DNA from 3 places in the Noviherbaspirillum sp. ST9 genome. Region 1 is predicted to be linked to each of the others. Evidence: predicted binding sites of a transcription regulator. Region 1 holds the regulator's gene; each other region holds the start of a gene.

Region 1 (2,267 bases):
AGAAGCAGGTTGATATGAAGGCGGACCAGACGGTCCAAAGGTAACTCCGAAGTAGGATATTGTCTTACGTCTGGCAACAAATTCAATGCTGGTGCACAATATCCGCAGCACGATCGTTCTCATTCTCGTGAATGAGGTTCCCGAAATCGGGAATGTCAATAGTTCGAAAGTGGGAATGGTGACCAGTGCTAAATCCCGGTACAGCTTTACACCGATTGTTCGGAGTGAAAGGAGGGTAGGTTGATGGCGCGACTGATGATGGTCGTCTTGTGGCCGTCGTTTCTGGTGGCGATCGTTGCGGAGGGATTTTTCTTCTCGATGTTCGACCCCTACGACCTGTCGCTGTTCGGGACATATCCGGACATCAAGCCGCTGGCGGTCTACAGCATCGGGTTCTTCTGCTTCTGGCTGTTCTGTTCACTTGCCAGCATGCTCACCTTCTACCTGATGGCCGTGCCAAACGAGGCGCCCGCAGGCCGGCGCAACTTCCGGGGCTTGTAAAAAAACAAAGGCGAGGGCGCCATGCGCCGCTCGCCTTCTTTTTGGCCGCTACCGCGCGTTCAGGCGCAGGACTGCGTGCCTTGGGCGACTGCCTTGAGGGTGGTCGGGTCGAGCAATTCCAGTTCGCGGTTGTTCACCTTGATCCAGCCCTGCTTCTTGAACTTGGACAGCAGGCGGCTGATGCTTTCAATGGTCAGGCCGAGATAGTTGCCAATCTCTTCACGCGTCATCCGCAGCTGGAAGCTGGTGGACGAATAGCCGCGTACCGAATAACGTGCGGACAAATTCGTCAGGAAGGCTGCGAAACGCTGTTCCGCGCGCATATTCCCCAACAAAAGCATGACACTTTGCTCACGGGTGATTTCCTGGCTCATCATCCGGTGGAAGTGATGCAGCAGGGTGGGCATCTCGGCGAACAGCGCTTCCAGGCGGGCGAACGGGATTTCGCAGACTTCGCTGTCTTCCAGCGCGATCGCGTTGCAATGGTGGCGGTCCGTGCTGATGGCATCCATGCCGAGCAGCTCGCCGGCCATCTGGAAACCGGTGATTTGCTGATCGCCGCTCGGGTTGATCTGATGCGTCTTGAAGTGGCCCAGGCGGATGGCGTACAGGTTGGTAAAGGGATCACCCACGCGGTACAGGTGCGCGTCGCGCGGCACCTTGCGGCGGCGGCCGATGATCTGGTCCAGCTTCGCCATGTCCAGCTCGTTCAATCCCATCGGCAAGCACAGCTGATGCATGCTGCACGCCGAGCAGCGGGCGCGAAGCTCATGCACGGTAGCGGTCGGCTGCTGCACTTGCTGGGGCGGGAACGGGATGGTTTGAGTCATGTCGGCAGGATTTAGGCGGTGCAGGATCATTTTCGAGCCCTTTTCCAAACTTTAGGAATAATTGCTGTTATGGCCTTGAATTGAGCCAGGTCAAGCAATGTCATGCAAACCCCGTGCCAACTCACCCAAAACGGGTGAACAGGATGGCAATCCTGGCGCATCTTGCGGAATTGGATTCGGGGCGGGGGTCGATAATGTACCTCATTCCGCAAATGCTTGCGCCCAACTACCCATATCCGCAGGGAGACACATGCTGACCGAACGCGAGATCGAAAGCTGCTATCTGGGACAATTCATCCCGCTGCACTACCACCACAACATGCTGATGGACAGCCGCCGTATGGACGGCTTCAAGGCTGCCATCAACGCTGCCGTGTTTCCGGGGGCGAAGGTGCTGGAGCTTGGCGGCGGCACCGGCGTGCTGTCCTGGTTTGCCTCGGCCAAGGCCGAGAAGGTCTGGTGCGTGGAGTTCAACCCCGAGCTTGTGGCCGAGGCACGCCGCCTCCTGGCGAGGAACAAGGGCGGCGACAAGGTCGAAGTCATCCATGCCGACGCGTTCGAATACCTGCCACCCGAGCCAGTCGACGTCGTGATCTGCGAAATGATCCACGTCGGCATGCTGCGCGAAAAGCAGGTGCAGATGATCGAAGCGTTCAAGCGCCGCTACCGCGCGCGCTTCGGCGGCAAGCTCCCGGTTTTCCTGCCGGAGGCTGCCATCATGGCAGTGCAGCCGCTCCAGCAGGCGTACGACTTCCATGGTTACCAGGCGCCGATCGTCCAGTTCCAGGAGCCCTCGCACATCCAGGCCGGCAGCGTCGAGCTGGCGCAGCCTGCTGTATACAGTGTCCTCGACTTCAGCCAGGACACTTCCGAAATAATCCAGTGGGAAGGGTGTTTCACGATGACACAGTCCGGCTGTGTCAATGCGCTGCGCTT
Region 2 (2,267 bases), on a different contig from region 1:
AGCCTCACCACCATTGCTTGCTGTTCGCATGGGGCACGCTGTGGCAGCGTTCGCAGGAGTTATGCGTAACGAATGCGACCCGGTCGTGACACACGCCGCAATATTGCCCGCGGAAGATCTTCTCCATTGAAATCTCGTTCGCGCCCGCTTTCGGAATGAACAGACTGTCATGGCAATTGCTGCACGCCAGCCATTCCGTATGCGAGTTGTGCGGAAAGCGCACCCACGGCATTTCCTTCGTGTTCTTGAGGATGACGTCGAGGTTGAGGACCTGGTGCGGCTTGCTGTTGGTCAGGTCGGTACGCGGCTTGATTGTGCCGCTGCGCAGCGCCCCCATCCAGTCGACGGCGCCGCGCTTGTCCAGTGGAAGCTGGGCGCGCATCTCCTCGCTTTTCTGCAAGGTGGCGTGGTCAGGGTTGCGCGGGTCGTAGAAACGATTCTTGTCCGCGCCCTCGTCGGCCGTAATCGTCGGCGCCTCGTCAGGCACCTCCTCGATCCTGACGGTCGGCTCGACCGTCGCCTTGCGCAGCTGCGAATACGCGCCCTTCTGCACGGACAGTACAAGCAGGCAAGCAAGGAACAGCACGAGGAGATGACGAATGCGGGGCATGACGAGGAGGAGAAGCGGCAATATCCGTCCAGACTATATCGATGCCTGCCGGCATTTCATTTGATTTGCATCAACGCCGCCCGGCTTCCCGAAACCGGGGATGCTGTGCTGCCGCGGCGCAACAAACCTGTCAATGGCGCGAACATCCGAAAACCCTATCCTGGATCAAGGAATCCGAACTTCGCATGAGAAAAAATGCCATGATCACGGAGCCCTGACCATGGACACGATTTGCGCCTACCTGAAGCACGACCACCAGCGTTGCGACGACCTGTTCGACCAAGCGGAGACCAGCGTTGCGCAGCGCAACTGGAAAAGTGCCATCGACAACTTCCGCAAGTATCAGGACGTCTTGCGACAGCACATCCGCATGGAAGAAAAGGTCCTGCTTCCCACATTCGAGCAAACGCTCGCTGGCGGCGCGGAACCCGTTGCGATGCTCCGCTCGGAGCACAAGCAGATCAATGGCATCGTCAACCGCATGTGGGAGGCCATCCAGCGCTTTGACGCGGCGGATTATGTCCTCCATGCCGAAACGCTGACGCTCCTGATGCAGCAGCACACGCTGAAGGAAGAAGAAATGCTGTACCCCCTGCTCGACCGTGCCCTGGCATGCAAGCGCAGCAAGATCATCAGCGCCATGGCCGAGTACCTGAAGCCCGCCACCCCCGATTTCGCCGCAAGCTGATCCCGCGGCCTGCAGCCGGCGAAGATTCCTTTGAACTTCGCCCGGCCTCATCCCTCTATCCATCGATTGTTGCAGCCGCACATTTTCGGCACGCTCCTTGCTTTAATGCCGTCTGGAATCGCACCGTGACGATGCAGTCATCCCGCGGTCACTGCGGAACGACATGATGTGCGATCGTCATGCCAAGTGTGCATCCCGTCCATGAGACGGGACCGGCATGTTGCCGAACGCATGCGACACCATCGCATCCAGTAAATCACCATCAATAACTTATGAACGACTTATCTTTGCAATACATCGAAAACGTCACCTACGATGAACTGAGCATCGGCCAGTCCGCACGCCTCGTGCGCACCCTCGCCCTGTCGGACATCCAGGCGTTTGCCGCCGTCTCCGGCGATTACAACCCCACCCATTTGGATGCCGAATACGCGGTGCAGACGCTGTTCCACGGCGTCGTCGCGCACGGCATGTGGGGCGCCACCCTGATTTCCAGCCTGCTGGGCACGCAGTTCCCCGGCGCCGGCACCATTTATGCGGACCAGTCCCTGCACTTCAGCAAGCCGGTACATGTCGGCGACACGCTGACCGTGATCGCTACCGTCACCGCCATGGATGACGCGACCAAGCGCGTCACGCTCGATTGCCAGGTGATCAACCAGAAGGGCGTCGTCGTGCTGTCCGGCACGGCCGTCATCATCGCGCCGACGCAGAAGATGCGCCGCAAGGCCATCAACGTGCCCCAGGTGCGGACTTTTGATCCGCAGGCGCGATTCGATGCCCTGCTCTCCAGCGTGAGCCACCTGTCCGCGGTCCGTTGCGCAGCCGTCCACCCCTGCGACAAGGAGTCGCTGCGCGGTGCACTGAACGCCGCCCACTTCGGCCTCATCAATCCGGTGCTGATCGCGCCTGAATCGAAACTGCGCGCCGTTGCCGAAGAGGCGGAACTCGACCTCGGCGGCTTCGAGA
Region 3 (2,267 bases), on a different contig from region 1:
TGGAATTGACGCGTTCGTCTTCCACCTGGGCGAGATACGCCGCGGCCATGGACAGCAGCGTGCCGCCGAGGCAATAGCCGACCGTATTGATTTTCTGATCAGGCACGATGGCATGCACCGCGTTGAGCGCTTCGAGCACGCCAAGCCGCAGGTAGGCTTCCATGTCGAGGTCGCGGTCCTGCTCCGTCGGGTTGTGCCAGGAAATCATGAACACCGTGTGTCCGCGGCTGACCAGGTATTTCACCAGCGAGTTGTGCGGCGAGAGGTCGAGGATGTAGTACTTCATGATCCATGCCGGCACGATGAGGATGGGTTCGGCGTGTACCTGTTCCGTTGCCGGTGCGTACTGGATGAGTTCGATCAGGCGGTTGCGGTAGACGACCTGGCCTGGCGTGACCGCTACCTGCACGCCGACCTGGAAATCGTCGGTGCCGAGAGGCGGTTTTCCTGCGATGTGGCGTTCCCAGTCCTCGACGAGGTTCATCGCCCCGCGCAGCAGGTTCATGCCGTTCTCGCGCACGGTCGCATCGAGCACTTCCGGATTGGTCGCGATGTAATTGACCGGCGACATCATGTCGAGCAGCTGGCGCGCGACGAAAGACACGACCTGCTCGTGGTGCGGCGACACGCCGCCGATGCCTGTCGTGATGTTGTGCCACCACTGCTGGTTGAGCAGGAAGGCCTGGTGGATCAGGTTGAAGGGCCAGTGCTGCCAGCCCTCGCTGCGGAAACGGCGGTCCTGCGGCAAGGGCTTGATACACGGCTCGCAATTGCGGTCGGTGCATGCGCGCGCCGCGTAGATGCTGAAGCGCGCGCTCTTGCGCACGGCTTTCTCGGCGACGCGCTGCCATTTGCCGGGAGACTCAGCCAGGTGCAGGGCCCAGTCGATGTAGGCCAGCGCCAGGCTGGCGGGAGAAATGCTTCCGGTGACGCGTCCCATGGCCGCGTGGATCAGCCGGTCGATCGTGGCCGGCGGTTCCACGTCCGTGACGGCCCAGGAAGGCGGCGGAAGATGTTCCGCCTTGCCGCGTGCCGCCTTTGCTGACGGTTCCAGTGTCGATCGGGGCCTGTCCATCGCATCCTCCCTGTGTTCGCTTCTCCCATAGTAGGAACGCGGGTCGAAATATTGTTTGATATGCATCAAACGTGCCCGAGCGGACGCCCCTTGGTGAGTCGCCAATGCAACCGGCTTGCGTTTTTTCGACTGAACCCTTTCCGCGAGAAACCCGGTCCTTGTTCCGGTGTCTGATCCGGGACCGTTTATCCCCGGATCATTGATGAATTCACTGTTCCAAGAGGCAAGTCAGGCCGAGCACCTGTATCGGCAGATCATCGACAATGCGCTCGATGCCTTTATTGCGATCGATCGCAACAGCATCATCCTCGAATGGAGCCAGCAGGCCGAGGAGACGTTCGGCTGGGCGCGGGACGAGGTCATTGGCAAGCCGATTACCGAGACGGTCATCCCGGAGCGCTTCCGGCTGAAGCATCTCGCCGGCCTGCGGCGCTACCTGCAGACGGGCGCCGGCACGATCATCAATGCGCGCGTCGAAATGCCGGCCCGATGCAAGAACGGCGACGAGATTCCGGTCGAACTGACGGTCAGACCGCTCGTCACCGGGGACAGGACGGTTTTCTTCGCGTCGATGCGCGACATCTCGCAACGCAAGAGCCTCGAGGATGCACTGCATCGCCAGGTCAACATCACGACCTCCATTCTCAACAGCATGGCCGGCGCCGTCGCCGTCGCGGATCTGTCGGAGCGCCTCATCATGGTCAACCCCGCAGGCCAGCAGCTGCTAAACCTGCGCCCGATGGATGCGGAAAAAGGACCGTTTATCCAGAGCTATAACCTGGTGCGGCCGGACGGCATCACGCATTACCCGGCGGATGAACGCCCCACCGTGCGCGCGCTGCGCGGGGAGCATGTGGACGGCATGGTTGCCATGGTGCGTCACGAGCATCTCCGGGACGGCGTGTGGGTCAGCGTCAATGCCCGCCCCCTGTTCAATAGCCACGGCGTGCTGGTCGGTGCAGTGGCGGTGTTCCATGACATTACCGAATTGCGGCGGCGGGAAGAGGCGCTGGCAAGCCAGGCCAGCCAGTTGCAGGAACAGGCGAGCCTGCTCGACCTCGCGCGCGACGCCATCTTTGCGCGCACGACGGACGACATCATCACCTACTGGAACCTCAGCGCCGAGAAGCTGTACGGCTATTCCCGGAGCGAGGCGACCGGGCAGAACTGTCATGCCTTGCTGCAGACACGC

Evidence for each region. Region 1 encodes FNR, which switches genes on or off when oxygen is low (the NO sensors DNR and NnrR bind a similar motif). Its sites were predicted from a motif close to TTGATNNNNATCAA; they were not measured.
Region 2: a site for FNR is predicted at 671-684, ahead of ACNOHI_RS22935 (hemerythrin domain-containing protein). Genes of this name have one in related genera too.
Region 3: a site for FNR is predicted at 1,131-1,144, ahead of ACNOHI_RS10980 (PHA/PHB synthase family protein). Genes of this name have one in related genera too.

Annotation. Positions count from the first base shown of each region.
Region 1 covers NZ_JBLWFR010000005.1:61,452-63,718, reverse strand. The annotation lists gene ACNOHI_RS12240 (FixH family protein) at 1-44, shown strand, start outside; gene ACNOHI_RS12235 (hypothetical protein) at 244-501, shown strand; gene fnr (fumarate/nitrate reduction transcriptional regulator Fnr) at 561-1,331, opposite strand; gene ACNOHI_RS12225 (methyltransferase domain-containing protein) at 1,582-2,267, shown strand, end outside.
Region 2 covers NZ_JBLWFR010000012.1:72,854-75,120, forward strand. The annotation lists gene ACNOHI_RS22930 (c(7)-type cytochrome triheme domain-containing protein) at 5-631, opposite strand; gene ACNOHI_RS22935 (hemerythrin domain-containing protein) at 831-1,298, shown strand; gene ACNOHI_RS22940 (bifunctional enoyl-CoA hydratase/phosphate acetyltransferase) at 1,571-2,267, shown strand, end outside.
Region 3 covers NZ_JBLWFR010000004.1:394,723-396,989, forward strand. The annotation lists gene ACNOHI_RS10980 (PHA/PHB synthase family protein) at 1-1,075, opposite strand, end outside; gene ACNOHI_RS10985 (EAL and GGDEF domain-containing protein) at 1,278-2,267, shown strand, end outside.